2 linked regions of the Kordia sp. SMS9 genome follow. The protein of the gene in region 2 interacts with the protein of the main gene of each other region in a pairwise test. Links are inferred from orthologs where the notes say so. Each region holds a gene or a part of one and is shown on either strand. Other genes may lie near its edges.

Region 1 (7,081 bases), 1.2 Mb from region 2 along the record:
ATCATTTCCGCGGAACGTGTAAAAACCATCTATTTGTCGGTCAATTCCATTGGTTGGATTTCCTTGCGGATCAAATTTTGCTAAGACAAAGCGGAGTTTTTTTGTGTTAAACCCGGCGCGAACTGGCAGAAAACTTGGATCAATATTGGGATCAAAAGCGGTGGTTCCTGCAAAGAAAAGATTCAGCGATTCAATGGCTCTTTCCACGGCAGCATCCGAAATATTTTCAACGCCATTATTGTGGATAATGTGAACCACGACAGGAATAATATAATCTGTTCCAATCGTGAGTTCTTCCACATTGATCAAATCTTCTGTGGTTGGACTCGCTTGAAATGTATTGGTAAATTGTTCTAGTTGTTGAAATGCGGGATTGTTTTCAGGCCGCAATTCAGGGTGTGTAGCATATAATTGTTGCTGCACAATATCTTGTCCGCAGGGTTGTTGTGCATACGAAAAGAAGAGCATACAAAAAAGGAAAATACAGCTTAGTGATTTTTTCATAATAATGAGGTCGGTTATTACAAAAATATGCCTTTTCAAAAAAGAAACGGTTAACTTCCCTAAAATCTTTTAGTTAGCTGTTTTTTTAGGTGTGAATGTGTAACTGAATGTCCAATCCGTTCAATTTATGATGGATGTCGTCAATCTTTTTTTGCAACGTTTTTGGATTGATGGTAAGGTTGGGAAAAATTGTAGCATCTGGTTTTACGATGATTTTTGTGTACTTTTCTTTTTCGTCGCTTCCGCAGATAGTACGCGTTTCGGTTGTACCTTCTTTAAATAAAAATTCTCCTTTTTGCCCGTTTGAATAGGTGAGGAGTTTGCACCATTCAGATGTAGCATTGATTCGTATCAAACCAATCAATTCGCCAAGACCAGATTCTTGAGCCTTTTTCTTCCATAGCGCTACAGATTTGGTAATTTTTAACAAAGTAACTTCTGCTTGAGTTATATCTCCATCATAATCTTCGTAAATTTCTAAAGACATTCCTGTGTTAAATTCAATAGAAAAATGATCCGCATAAACGTTCACGGTAATAATTGTGCATTTTTGATCAATCGCATATTGAATAATTTCTAGCGGAAGAGAATCGAGTGTTTTTTCTTCAAAAAGTGTTTTAAAATACATTTGCGGACGCATGCGAATGTGTTCAGATGGTTCAATGTGGCGAATCATACTATATGTCTTTTTTTATATACTAGTTACGTGTTAAAGCCAATTGTGCTTTTTCAAAATAGCATCATCAAAGACAACCATGGTCCACACAGGATCAAAATCGATACTAGTAATTTCAGGTAACGCATCTGGTTCAGGTTCATCCATGGCAATGATGCGAATCGTTTTATGATTGAAACTTAAAATTAGGTCTGACAGAAAAGGAATTCCATCAATTTTCTTTGTTAAAAACTCAATATCCGTAATTTTTTGACCAATAAATTCTTTCCATGCATTTGACGTAGAGACATCAATTCCTTTTGAATGACTATCAGGTGTATAAAGTCCAGATCGTATTAAAAAATCAATTCCTTCTTGTTCTCTTGAATTAATAGCATCTCTGGCATCTTCATAATACAAATGATAGCAATATTCCGCTGTGGGATCATCTTCTAGCCAAACCCAGTTAATCCATTGTTCATTAGAAAGTCGAATGCATATAGCTGTATCAACTAAATGAAATCCGTTGTATTCATGCGGACGATCTTGGTAGTCGGCAATAACATATTGGACTTGTTCAATAGTTTGCCCAACGATCGCTTTCTTTTTCCGATCCACAGATAAAGCAGTTTCTTGATGAATTGAAATTGCATTTTCGAAATTTGATATTGCCATAATTTTTTTAAAACAGCATTAGTATTTAGTCATGAGAATTGGGTGTTGAGAAGTTTTAAAAAGAACAAATCAACACTTCTAGAAGCTAATGTAACGTGAGTTCGACTTAAAAAACCTTTATTTTACTTGTAATTTACTGAAAAATAAACACTTGTCAGTTCGAGCGCAGTCGAGAACAGCTAAGAATTGATATTTTCAAAGGAATCTCGACTGCGCTCGATTTGACATTAAGTGTAATGTATTAACAATAAAGTACATAGCATAATATTTATATCGAACTCACGTTAATGTAAATAATTAAAAGCCAGCAGCTAAAGGCTAGAAGTTAACAACTAATTCATCAAATCTTCAATTTCATCTGCTTCAATAGGAATATTGCGCATCAAATTAAACGGTTCGCCAGTTTCTTGAATGACAACATCGTCTTCCAAACGGATTCCGAAACCTTCATCTGGCAAGTAAATTCCTGGTTCTACCGTAAATACCATATTTGCTGTCATCGGTTCAGTTAAAATTCCATAATCGTGCGTGTCCAATCCGATATGGTGTGAAGTTCCATGCATGAAGTATTTTTTATACGCTGGCCAATCTGGATCTTCATTTTGTATATCCGCTTTGTCAAGCAATCCTAAACCTAGCAATTCCGACGTCATAATTTTTCCAACTTCTACGTGATATTGTGTCCAATCAGTTCCTGGAACGAGCATTTTTGTAGCTTCATTTTTTACACGATTTACGGCATTGTATACTGCTTTTTGACGCTCGGTAAAACGACCAGAAACAGGAACGGCACGCGTCATATCACTTGCGTAATTGGCGTATTCGGCTCCGACATCCATTAAAATAACGTCACCAGCCTTGCACTGCTGATTGTTCTCAATATAGTGCAATACATTTGCGTTATTTCCAGAAGCTATAATCGGCGTGTACGCGAATTTTTTTGAGCGATTTCGTAAAAAATCGTGGATGAATTCTGCTTCAATTTCATATTCCCAAACGCCAGGTTTTACAAAACCTAAAATTCTACGAAATCCTTTTTCCGTAATATCACACGCTTTTTGCATCAAGTCCAATTCAATAGGATCTTTTACAGAGCGCAAACGCTGTAAAATCGGATTGCTTTTTGCCACACTGTGCGCAGGATATTTGTCTTTCAGCCATTTCGTAAAACGATCTTCGCGGGTTTCTGTTTCTACATTGGCGCGGTAATGTTCGTTGGTGTTGATATATACAGTATCACATTGCGTCATGATTTCGAACATGATCTTTTCCAAATCTTGCAACCAATACACCGTTTTAATGCCTGAAGTTGCCAACGCCGCTTCTTTGGTGAGTTTTTCACCTTCCCAAATGGCAATATGTTCGTTGGTTTCTTTTAAGAATAAAATTTCACGGTGTTTCTCTTTTGGACAATCGGGAAACAATACCAAAATACTTTCCTCTTGATCGACACCGCTGAGGTAAAAAATATCTCTGTGTTGCTCAAAAGGCATGGTGCTATCGGCACTGATGGGATAAATATCATTTGAATTGAACACAGCCAAACTACTCGGTTTCATCTGTGCCATGAAGTTTTTACGATTCTTGATAAATAAGTTGCGATCTATTGGATGGTATTTCATGTTGGTCTTTTTAATGAATTCCCTCAAAAATAATCAAACAAAAAAGGAATTAAGTAGCCAAATGGCGGTTTTTTTAATGTAACAATGAATCAGTTTGAAAATGTGTCAATTTGAAGATTTGAAAATGTGCACACCTGTATTTTAATTCTTTTGCATTGTCCGTCAGGTCGAGTGAATTTGTGCAACAAATTTGTATCGAGATATGCTCTGATTTTCCGAGCTATTCTCGATACAATTTTTCTTCATGCTATTGCGAAAAATCACTCGAATTGACGGTTTGTGGTATACGTGTAAAAAATTGCAGTACTATTTACGCCCATAATTTTCTGTGAATGTTGAATAAATATACGCTAGTACTTAAATTTTTTTTAAATTCAGAATTATGAATTGGTTTTATCCATCAATAACAACACCAACTTGCTTGTTGTTTTCAAAATGCACATTGAAAAAGTAATTTGGTGTTGCTTTTTCTTGAAAAGTGAGTTCAAAACCTGTATCATTTACTGACATTCCTCTGGTGTGAAAGTGCTTTTCTAGCGAGATAAATTCCATCTCAGCATTATCAAATTGTTCTTTGAGGGCATTTTCAGCTTCGGTTTTTATGCTTGTTTCTTGCTGTAGCGCATCTAACAGTATTTGTTTTTGGTGTGAAACAATTCCGTTCGCATCACCTGCAATTAAAATTTCTATGGGAAACCCTAGAAACTCTTGATTGACTTGCCAACCAATGTCAGTTCCTCTTTTGCTAAAACTTTCAATTGCCCCAAAATCTGCGTCTGTAGTTTTTAATTTTTTACTTCCGAATAATTTCTCAAAAAATCCCATGAGTTTATGAATTAATATACAATTAACTTTCCTTTTTTAATTTTATCATTCGATCGGATATTGTATAAATACACGCCAGCACTTAAATCCCATTGTTGTGTCGGAATAGACTTGTTGGTTTGTGTAAAAATAGTGCCGATCAACTTTCCTTGAATGGTATACAATGAAAATTTGAGGTCTTCATTTTTGGTGCTTTTTACAAAAACGGCTTCATTGCTCTTTACAGGATTTGGAAAAAACGAAATCACATCCGTAGTTACTTCAGAAACACTCAATACGCTTCCCAAGTTGATATTATCTATATACAATGGCTGTCCGTAACCGTTAATATTTCTAAATTTTATTTGTACATTTTCATTGCCAATATAACTCGTTAAATCAATAGCTTCTTGGCGCCATTGTGCAGCCGTTGGAACAAAAAGTGCCGTGGTATCTGGAGCAGTTGCTAAAGTATCTCCAAATTTGCTATATACAGACGTCCATGTCATTCCGCAATCGCTAGAAACATACACTTCCAATCCATCTGAATATGCCGCAGAATATTCTGCGTACGCTACATCAAATACAAGTGTTGCGTCACTCATATTGGTATTTGCCATATTTAAAGGTGCAATGATATCGCAATAGGTTCCTTGTTGAGAAATCACATAATTATTGACAAACATCGAATTTGTGCTTTGTCCAAAACCGCCCACAGTATTTTCATACGACCAGGTGTAATTTCCTGTAGCTTCTTGTCGCCAACCATCAGGTACAAACGCTACTTCAAAATCTTCTTCTAAGTTGGTATTGCTCAACGATTCTACAAAAATTGTCATAGCGTCACTATCGGAAACACCTGCATCATTTGTAACCGTTAAGGTGACTAAGTGGTTTCCAGTTGAATTAAACGTCACTTGCGGATTTCGCAAAGAAGAAGTTGCGATGTTTGCATTTTCAAACGTCCAAGCCCATGTTGCATTGGTATGATTCAGCATGGAATAATCGTCAAAGTAAAAAATATCTCCAGCACAATTCGCGCTAAGCTTGTCTACCATAATTTTTGCCACAGGACGCGACGGAGCTTCAAACAATTGACTTTCCCAAACGCCTTTTCCATAACTTGCCAAACGTATTTTTCCATCTCTATAAAACGGACGCAAATCGTTGGCACCTACTGTTGTTGGTAAATTCGCATTATCTAACGTCCATGAAGTCATCGCATTGTTTTTATAATACACGGACATGCCTGTAGCGACATACACACCGCCATTGGTTCCTCCGATGGTCGTTAATACTTGAATATTTTGACCGTTTAATTCACTCGAAGTTTCATTCGTCCATGTAGCACCGCTATTGATACTTTTGTATACTTTATTACCGTTAGAACCACGCGGATATGCCAACCAAATGGTTTGATCGTTTTCAGAATCTAAGCTAATCAAGGCTAATGTTCCATTGCCACTTGGTAAAGAAATGGTACTTGTCGTTGCCCAATCGTCTGTAGTTTTTACGAGATAAGCATTTCCTGAATTCGGTCGTACCACAATATACATTGTATTCGTATTACTTCGCGAAATTTCAATACCTAATACTTCACTATTGGCTGGAGCCGAATATACCGCTTCAAAACTCGCGCCTGCATCTAAACTTTTAAATAATTGATTGGAATTTCCAGTGTATACATAATTGTAGCAACTTGGATGAAACTCCATTTCTGACGATTGTGCATACCAAGGCGATTCGTTCGGAGCTAATCCTAAGGAAGCATTTACGACAGCGCCACTAATGCTTGTAGGGATGAAGCGACTTCCAATATTTGTAGAATATATTTGTTCTGTTCCTGGATTTACATAGCCAGAAGCAGGTTCACCACCACCTAAATCTAAGAATGTTCCTGCGGGAAATCCTTCTGCGTAGACATCTACACCATTGTGAAACGTTCCACCAACTAATAAATCGCGATTCCAACCAGAGCCAAATCCCCAAAAATCAGTTCCGTGTACACCGTTCATTTTAAATTCAGGTTGGGTAGCAAATAAATCATTTGATTTAAAAATACCACCATCTGTCGTTGCCCAATATTCGTTGCCAAGTGCTTTGAATTCTTGCATGTCTACGTGCATCGGATTGTAATTTCCGCAGCCATAATTATAAATACAGGTAAACGTTTGTCCGCCATCGCTAGAGCGCCACATACCAATTCCGCCCACAAGCACTTGATCTGCATTTGAATTGGAAGCCATCGCAGCACAATTGTAAAATCCTTGATTGAATCCCGTAGCAGAAGTATCTGAGTTTAATAAGTTTGGATTTGCAGCAGTATACGGTGCACCATTGTACCCTCTCGGATTTGTCCATGAAATACCTGCGTTGTCACTTCGATATACACCAATAAAACCATTGTCGCCTGCTTTGGAATCGCCAATAAGAAACGCATACACTCTATTTGGATCTGCATCACTTACGGCAAGTTTTGCACCAACCACGCTTCTGTTGGCATCGGTAGACGTATACCAACCAATCGTTTGTGGCGTCCAATTGATGCCACCGTTGGTAGATTTTAAAAACTGGTGTGTATTGGTTGCATAATCACGTCTTACCGCGTATAAGGTATTTGGGTTTCCAGGTTGTGCTTTTAAATCGTAGGTTTCACTCACTACGACTTGCGACCAGGAAATTCCGCCGTCACTAGTTCTATGTACGCCTGCTTTTCCAGCAAGCATGACAATATTTGGATTGTTCGGATTGATGAATATTTCCGCAGGATTATCAATGTAGCCAAACAATGGAATGTTGCTATCAAAAACGACCGACCAAG
Region 2 (8,346 bases):
TGATGCGTTACGACTTTAAAAAAGGTGACACAGAAGGTTTTGTAAATTATGGATTATCACTAAAAGGCATTAAATTTGCTGCAATTTTTATTGAAAATCTCCAAGAACCGTATGTAAAAATGTCATTGCGATCTAAAGGTGATTTTTCAGTAAATGAATTTGCACGTGCGCACTTTAATGGTGGCGGACACACCAATGCAGCTGGTGGGCGAAGTGATGAATCATTAGAAGCTACGGCTGAAAGATTCACCAAAATCTTAGCTGCGTACAAAGACGAATTAAATTAAAAATATGTTGAAAAAAATTGCGCTTTTCTGTCTTCTTGGCATGCTTATCGTTTCTTGTTCAGAACCACAGGCAAGAGAACCTGTGAGCAAAAGTACTGGTTCTTTTTTAAAAGAATCGGTTGCTAGAAACAAAGCGCTCATTGCCAAAGAAGAAGCCAATATTCAAAAGTATATCAAACAAGACAGCACTAATACCTATATCGCTTCTAAAAATGGCTTCTGGTATTTTTACAATACAAAAAGTGAGCAAGAATCGTATTTTCCAAAAAAAGGAGACACGTTAACGTATGCGTATAATATCTTCAGAATGACAACAGGCGAATCTATCTACAAAAAAGAAGAAATTGGCATACAACAATATGTAGTAGACAAACAACAAATCTTCCCTGGTTTGCGTTTTGGTTTACAATTGATGAAAAAAGGAGAAACAGCAACATTTCTATTTCCATCGCATGTGGCGTATGGATATCACGGAGATAACAAACGCATTGGAACCAATGTTCCAATCAAATCTACTATAACTTTACTTGATATAAAAAAAGACAACAAAAACCTAGAAACAGAAAATTAAAATGAGAGTATTTACAACAACAATCACACTATGTCTTGCGATTATCACTTTAGGATTTACTTCCTGTAAAAATGATAAAAATTCAACCAGCACTGATCAAGTTGCTGCTAATGGCGACGCACAAGATGATAAGAATGGTATTTTTGCCGAAATTAAAACGAATAAAGGAACTATGGTCGCTCGCTTGTTCTACAAAAAAGTGCCTGTAACCGTAGCTAATTTTATTGCATTGGCAGAAGGAACACATCCAAAACTTCCGGCAGATCAACAAGGAAAACCATACTATAACGGAGTTTCTTTCCACAGAGTTATGGATAAATTTATGATTCAAGGTGGCGATCCAACAGGAACAGGAAGCGGAAATCCAGGATACCGTTTTGCAAGCGAATTTGACAAAGATTTAAAACACGACAAACCAGGTGTATTATCTATGGCAAATTCTGGTGGTGTAGCTACCAACGGAAGTCAATTTTTCATTACAGAAGTTCCATATCCAAGTTTAGATCCATTAGACTTTGCAGGAAAACCAAAGCCTTGTGAACGTCCACGTGTAAGCTGTCACTCTGTTTTTGGACAATTAGTGGAAGGAATTGCAATACAAGACAGTATTTCAAATGTAGCGGTTAATCCAGGTTCTAAAAAACCCTTAGAAGATGTGATTATGAACGAAGTAACTATCATTCGTGTTGGAAAAGAAGCGAAAGCCTTTGATGCAGTTAAAGTATTTACAGAAGACGAACCGACGCTTTTAAATAAATATGAAGAATTTAAAGAAGGTATCACTGCTGAATTTAACGCAAAAGAAAAAGAAAAAATAAAAGACGTTATTGCAAAATTTGTAGCAGACAATAAAAATTTAGGAGAAGTATTTGAATCTCCTACGGGAATGGTAATGGTTACCACTCAAAAAAATACTACTGGTGAAAAACCAACCGTTTCAAACTATGTAAAGGTAAACTGTACAGGTGCTTTTGAAGATGGAAAAGTTTTTTACACTACGTATAAGGAAGTTGCACAAGAAAATGGACTTTACAATGAAGCATCGGCAAGTCAAGGAGCTTACCAACCTTTCTCATCCATCTACAATAAAAGCGCAACATTGGTTCCTGCTTTTAAAGAAGCATTCTTACGCATGAAATTGGGCGAAAAAGCAAAAGTATTTGTACCTTCTTATTTAGGATATGGTTCTCGTCAATACGGACCAATTCCACCGAACTCAAACTTAATTTTTGAAATTGAACTTGTAGAAATTGACACCACAAAATAATTTACCACAATTATAAACTCACAAAAGCTCTTCTTCGCAGAAGGGCTTTTTTTTGTGAATCAAAAGTTCTTTACAGTGAAAAGTAGTTTTTTCATAAGGGAAAACACTCAAACATTCTTATTCGTTTTCCTGTTTTAATAAAGTAAGACTTAGTTTACATTTGCAGCAATACTAATCTTAAATATAATACTCATGAAAAAACAAAAAATTTCTTTACAATTACGAAAGCAAAAAATTTCATCACTTTCAAAAAAACAAATTCAAGGAGGAGCTGGTGCATATACGACACTGCCAAATCCGTTGCCAATTAGTTTTGTGGTAATTCAATGTGCAACAAAAGAATGTGATATTAAATTATCTGTAAAATTGAATTGTAGCGCATTAACAATCACCTACAAATGCTAACCTTTTTACTTTTTAAAATTGCAAGTAATACCAATTTACACATAAAATGATGTTTATAAACTCGCTCACTTGGCAGTTTAGTTCTTTGCGAATACTTTCCGTAGCTAAGGCTATGCAAACCATTCACAGCATCCTATACAGCCAAAGCAACTTCGTATCCAAAACACCAGTTTAAATGTAAACTTGGTATAAGTTAAAATCCCCATACCATTGGGGATTTTTTACGGGGAAAAACACGGTCGCCATTTCATTGGTTTTCCTGTTTTGAAAAACTACTCACTGAAGGATATTTGCAACGAAACAAAAAATATATATCATGAAAAAACAAATGAAAACTTTAGGTTTAAAAAAGCAAACAATTTCTAGTTTAGAAGCAAGATTTGTCAATGGTGGCGCACCAACAACACACAGTATGATGACTATGCAAAAAGGTTGTATCAGTCAAGATCCTTGCAATCCAGTTCCACAAGATCCACGTCCGATTGAAGATAGTTCTCGTGTAATTCCATGTACAACTGATGGCTGGAATTGAAATTAGAAAAATATTATTGCTAATAATGAATTTAAAAAAAAGCTCCTTTTCGGGAGTTTTTTTGTTTAAAACTACATTGGTTGATGGGATTACCGTAACAGTCATAGATAAACTTTTTTTACCTTTAAGAAGAAAATAAATCACAAAATTATATATCATGAAAAAAAAGAAAATCGCATTGCAACTTAGAAAACAGAAAATTTCATCTGTAGCACAACAGTACCTTATTGGAGGAACAAATGACACTACAGATCATCCATATTGTGTGAGTAAGAAAACTGAATGTGAAGATGGCTGTTTTGATACCTTTAAAGAAGATGGTTGCGATGTTGCTCCGTGAACACTGCAGAATGGTAATATGTATACCTTATGACCTGTTTTCTATGTACAACTCATAGAATAAAAAATAAATAGAGCGCAATTAAGATCTTATTTCGAATCCTAACTACGCTCTATTTTATAAAATTAATGTATTAGCTCCTTATTTTTTTGGAATATTTTTTAAAATTTCCAATACGTATTTCCAATATTTTTGTGCAGAAGAAATACCTGCACGCTCGTCTGGCGAATGTGCGCCACGAATGTTTGGACCAAAACTAATCATTTCCATATCTGGATAATTCGTTCCTAAAATTCCACATTCCAAACCTGCATGACAAGCTGCTACATGTGGTTCTGCACCATTGTTTAATTCTTTGTATAAATTGACCATTACTGGTAAAATAGAAGCATTCATATTAGGTTCCCAACCTGGATATGAACCAGAAAACTCCACTTCGCAACCTGAAAGCTCAAAACTAGCTCTAAGTTTTGTTGCCAAATCCATTTTCCCGCTTTCTACAGAAGAACGTGTCAAACAACCAATCTTAATTTCACCATCTTTTGCAATGACACGGGCAATATTGTTAGAGGTTTCTACCAAATCTTCAATATCTGGACTCATGCGATACACGCCATTATGCGCTGCATATAATGAACGCGTAATGCCTTCTTGCACGCCCAACTCCATCACACCATTAGGTGTTTCTGTGATTGTAAATGCTATTTCTAACTCTTCTTCAATACTTACAAATTCTTTTTTAATCGTATTGATGAGTGTTTGCATCTCAAATTCAAATGCTTCTTGTTGTACTTTATCAATCACAACCGTAGCCGTACTTTCTCTTGGAATGGCGTTTCGAAGACTTCCACCATCAATTTCCACAATGCGCAATCCGAAGTTTTCAAATCCGTCAAACAACAAGCGATTCATCAATACATTGGCGTTTCCAAACCCTTTATGAATGTCCATTCCACTATGTCCACCTTGCAATCCGCTTACTTTTATCGTGTATCCAACTACATTTTCGGGAGTTTCTTCTACCACATACGAACGTGTTGCGGTCACATCAATTCCACCTGCACAACCAATTCCGATTTCATCATCTTCTTCTGTATCAAGATTTAGTAGAATTTCTCCTTCTAGCAATCCGCCTTTCAGTCCCATCGCGCCTGTCATACCTGTTTCCTCATCAATCGTAAATAGCGCTTCTATCGCAGGATGCGCAATATCATTACTTTCCAACACTGCCATAATGGTGGCTACACCAAGTCCATTATCAGCGCCTAAGGTAGTTCCTTTTGCTTTTACCCAATCGCCCTCTACAAACATTTCAATTCCTTGCGTATCAAAGTCAAACTCAGTATCGGAATTCTTTTGGTGAACCATGTCCAAATGCGACTGCATTACAATAGGTTTTCGGTCTTCCATTCCTGCCGTAGCTGGTTTTTTAATGATGACATTTCCAACTTCATCTACAAAAGTTTCGAAGCCTAAATCTTCTCCAAATTTCTTCATAAAAGCAATCACACGTTCTTCTTTTTTAGAAGGTCGTGGAACTGCGTTTAAATCGGCAAATTTGTTCCAAAGTGCATTTGGCTCTAAAGTTCTTATTTCTTGACTCATTTTGATTTTTTTATGGATTGAAAAATTGTTTACAAAGGTAAATGTTTACTCGTAAAATTGATCGTTTTTTGCGAAATACCTTGCAAAATTGTTGTCAATATGACAAAAATATCACGTCAACATCGAAATAGTGATTTAGTTTTTTTACATTAGCTACGTCTCATTTTCCCGAATGTGTTCAAATGTATTGCTTATGACCAAGAGAACAAAAATTTTAATTGCCCTTTCTTTTCCTATACAATTCTTTCTTATCAAATTTCTCAGCTATTATCCCGAGTTTGTAGAAACGTATTACAGCAATGGATTGTATCCGTATATTTCAAAACTTTTTCGCATTGTTTTTGGATGGATTCCATTCTCCATCGGTGATGTTTTTTATACAATCGCAGGAATTTTAATCATTCGCTATATTTATAAAAATTACCGTTTGGTTCGCACAGAATACAAACGAATTTTGATTGACATTTACATCACAATCACAGTGGCATACTTTGCATTTCATTTGTTGTGGGGTATGAATTATTACCGTTTGCCTTTATACAAATCGCTTGAATTGGATCGAAAATATTCAACGGAACAATTAGTAGATTTCACCGAAAGAGTGATCGCGAAAGCCAACGCCACACAATTTAAAATTACACAAAACGATACCGTAAAAGTGGAAGTTCCATACGCAACAAGTGAAATTTTTGAAAAAACCATGAACGGTTATGAAAATTTCAGTGTGAAGCAACCGCGATTTCAATTTACAAATGAAAGCTTAAAAACGTCTATTTACAGTGGATTTTTAACAATTATGGGCTTTAGTGGGTATATCAATCCGTTTACCAACGAAGCACAAGTCAACTATAAAATTCCGGTATACAAATTTGCAGTAACGGCAAGTCATGAAAAAGCACATCAAATTGGGTATTCTGCCGAAAACGAAGCCAATTTTATTGGCTGTATGGCTGCGTTGCATAACGATGATATTTACTTTAAATATGGTGCCTACAATTTTATGACTTGGCATTGTTTAAGAGAAGTATATAACCGAGACAAAGACGAGTACGAACGCTTAAAAGCCACTATAAATCCTGGTATTCAGAAGAATTATGACGAGGTTCGTGCCTTTTGGAATTCACACAAAAACCCGCTAAAACCAATGTTCAAATTCACGTTTGATCAGTTTCTAAAAGCCAACAATCAGTCGAAAGGAATTTTAAGCTACAGCTATGTGGTTTCGTTGTTAGTGAATTATGACAAAAAACACACTATTGTTCCCTAACGTACGAAAACACCGTTTTTCTCGTTACAATAGCATGAATAAAGCCTTTCCTTTGTTGCTCTGTATTTTTTATTTCGCTTGCGCAGATTCGTCTCAAAAAGAAACAAAAACGGTTGCTTCTACAACAACTTCCGAAATCAAAAAGACAATTGCTATTGATCCAAAAACGATTGATTCTACTAAGTTAAACCTCAACTTTACTCCAAAAGGAAACTACGAAGCCATCAAACAATCCATTACGAGAGATCGTTCTTATTTTTCAAAAAAATTACGTCATGGCAAACAAAAAACGATCGATTCTGCGGCTGCATATTTATATGATAAATTACTAAACGAACTGATTCCACATTGGTACGGAACGCCGTGGGATTTTAATGGACATACAAATATTCCAAACTCTGGCGAAATTGCGTGTGGCTATTTTGTTTCTACAACGCTCAAACATTTAGGATTTAAACTCAATCGGTACAAAATGGCACAACAAGCAGGTTTGAACGAAGCCATGACACTTCAAGCCAAAAACAACTTAAAAATATACAGAAACATCTCTCAAAATGATCTCAAAACAAAAATCAATCAAGTCTATCGTGACGGATTGTATTTTGTTGGATTGAGCAATCATGTTGGGTATGTTCTCATTAAAAACAGAGAACTCTACTTTCTACATTCTAGCTATTGTGATAACATCGTAGTCATTGAAAAAGCGGCAACTTCACCATGTTTTCAAAGTGATATGTATGTATTTGCTGAAATCACAACCAACGAAGAACTCGTTCAAAAGTGGATTCAAAATAGTGCAATTCCAATTCAGCAATAATACCAATTTTACTATAAAATGCGACTTAATAAGCGAAGTTGCTTTGACAGTATAGCACGCTGCGAATGTTTTGCATAGCCGTAGCTACGGAAAATAGTCGCAAGGAAATAGAATGCTGAATGAACGAGCTTATCTGTTGCATCTTACAGTAGAATTGGTATAAGGAGTTCTGGCATAAGTCTCAGGCTTATAACAATGACATATTTCTTAAATCTATCGTCTTTTATAAATAACGACTAGTACTTTAGTTGGCTGCTCTCTTTATTTTATACATTTAAAAATCAATTACTTAAAATTTTTATTTATGAAAAAAAAGAATTTAAAAAATTTATCTCTTAACAAAAATTCCATTTCAAAACTTCAGCACTCAACTGTTGGTGGAGTAGAGAAATCGGAGCGAAGAACAAATTGTCCGTATTGTCCACAATCAACAATGGGAACTTCAGTCTGCGAATGGTGCCCTACAATCTGTGGTCCATTCTGTAACGATTGGTAGTATCATTTTAGTGTCAAGTAAGTTTTTGACTTGCTTGACATTAGTTTTAAAAACTGTGATTTTAACAGTCATGTGTGCTGTCGTAAGTCGAGCACTGTCGTAAGTCTGAGATTTATGACAACGCAACGACAAACGTTAAAAAAGTCTTAATACAGTGTACAAAGCACATTCATACCTTATCTTTAAGTTTTTAACTAATCAACCTAAAATTTAAAGTAAAGCAATGAAAAAATCGTATTTGCTGCTGTTACTCCTTTTCTGTAGCCTTACTGCCTTTGCGCAGGATTATTTCCCTAAAAATGATGGCGTAAAAACAGAAAGTCACACCATAACAGCATTTACCAACGCCAAAATTTATGTCACGCCCACACAGGTAATTGACAATGGAACACTTATCATTCAAGATGGAAAAGTTGTTCAAACAGGAGCCAATATTTCTATTCCTAAAAATGCTACTGTCGTAGATATTGCTGGAAAAAGTATCTATCCTTCCTTTATTGATCCGTTTTCTGATTTTGGATTGAAAAAACCGAAAAGATCAGGAAACTGGAGAAATGCACCACAATATGATGCAGGAAGAACAGGATATTATTGGAACGATCATATTCGTCCTGAGACAAATCCTATAGATAAATTTACGTACGACAATAAGAAAGCAACAAGTTTACTAAAAGCAGGTTTCGGAACTGTAAATACACATTTACAAGACGGAATTGTTCGCGGAAACGGAATCTTGGTCGCACTAAATTCAAAAGGCGA

Evidence for each region. Proteins that work in one complex are often made in the same cells at the same time.
Region 1: the proteins of KORDIASMS9_RS12640 (region 2) and KORDIASMS9_RS07505 interact in binary tests that used the Escherichia coli proteins (3 or more experiments, as listed by UniProt). The link is inferred for Kordia sp. SMS9 from one-to-one orthologs.

The regions. Positions count from the first base shown.
Region 1 is NZ_CP031153.1:1,733,995-1,741,075, forward strand. Bases 1,312-4,244 are described here. They hold KORDIASMS9_RS07505 (aminopeptidase P family protein), read right to left. Parts: upstream 3,457-4,244; coding sequence 2,167-3,456; downstream 1,312-2,166. Other genes in these bases: KORDIASMS9_RS07500 (hypothetical protein), read right to left, coding at 1,312-1,834; KORDIASMS9_RS07510 (hypothetical protein), read right to left, coding at 3,850-4,244. Outside these bases: KORDIASMS9_RS07490 (M43 family zinc metalloprotease), read right to left, coding at 1-504; KORDIASMS9_RS07495 (hypothetical protein), read right to left, coding at 590-1,180; more of KORDIASMS9_RS07500, read right to left, coding at 1,214-1,311; more of KORDIASMS9_RS07510, read right to left, coding at 4,245-4,281; KORDIASMS9_RS07515 (T9SS type A sorting domain-containing protein), read right to left, coding at 4,293-7,081.
Region 2 is NZ_CP031153.1:2,927,784-2,936,129, reverse strand. The notes cover bases 2,776-5,749. They hold KORDIASMS9_RS12640 (aminoacyl-histidine dipeptidase), read right to left. Parts: upstream 5,008-5,749; coding sequence 3,544-5,007; downstream 2,776-3,543. Other genes in these bases: KORDIASMS9_RS12635 (DUF3810 domain-containing protein), read left to right, coding at 5,201-5,749; KORDIASMS9_RS12645 (hypothetical protein), read left to right, coding at 3,220-3,402; KORDIASMS9_RS12650 (hypothetical protein), read left to right, coding at 2,847-3,062. Outside these bases: KORDIASMS9_RS12670 (bifunctional oligoribonuclease/PAP phosphatase NrnA), read left to right, coding at 1-287; gliding motility-associated peptidyl-prolyl isomerase GldI, read left to right, coding at 292-858; KORDIASMS9_RS23970 (peptidylprolyl isomerase), read left to right, coding at 860-2,125; KORDIASMS9_RS12655 (hypothetical protein), read left to right, coding at 2,318-2,530; more of KORDIASMS9_RS12635, read left to right, coding at 5,750-6,274; KORDIASMS9_RS12630 (hypothetical protein), read left to right, coding at 6,309-7,091; KORDIASMS9_RS24005 (class I lanthipeptide), read left to right, coding at 7,396-7,587; KORDIASMS9_RS12625 (amidohydrolase family protein), read left to right, coding at 7,811-8,346. UniProt on the Escherichia coli protein: Dipeptidase with broad substrate specificity. Requires dipeptide substrates with an unblocked N-terminus and the amino group in the alpha or beta position.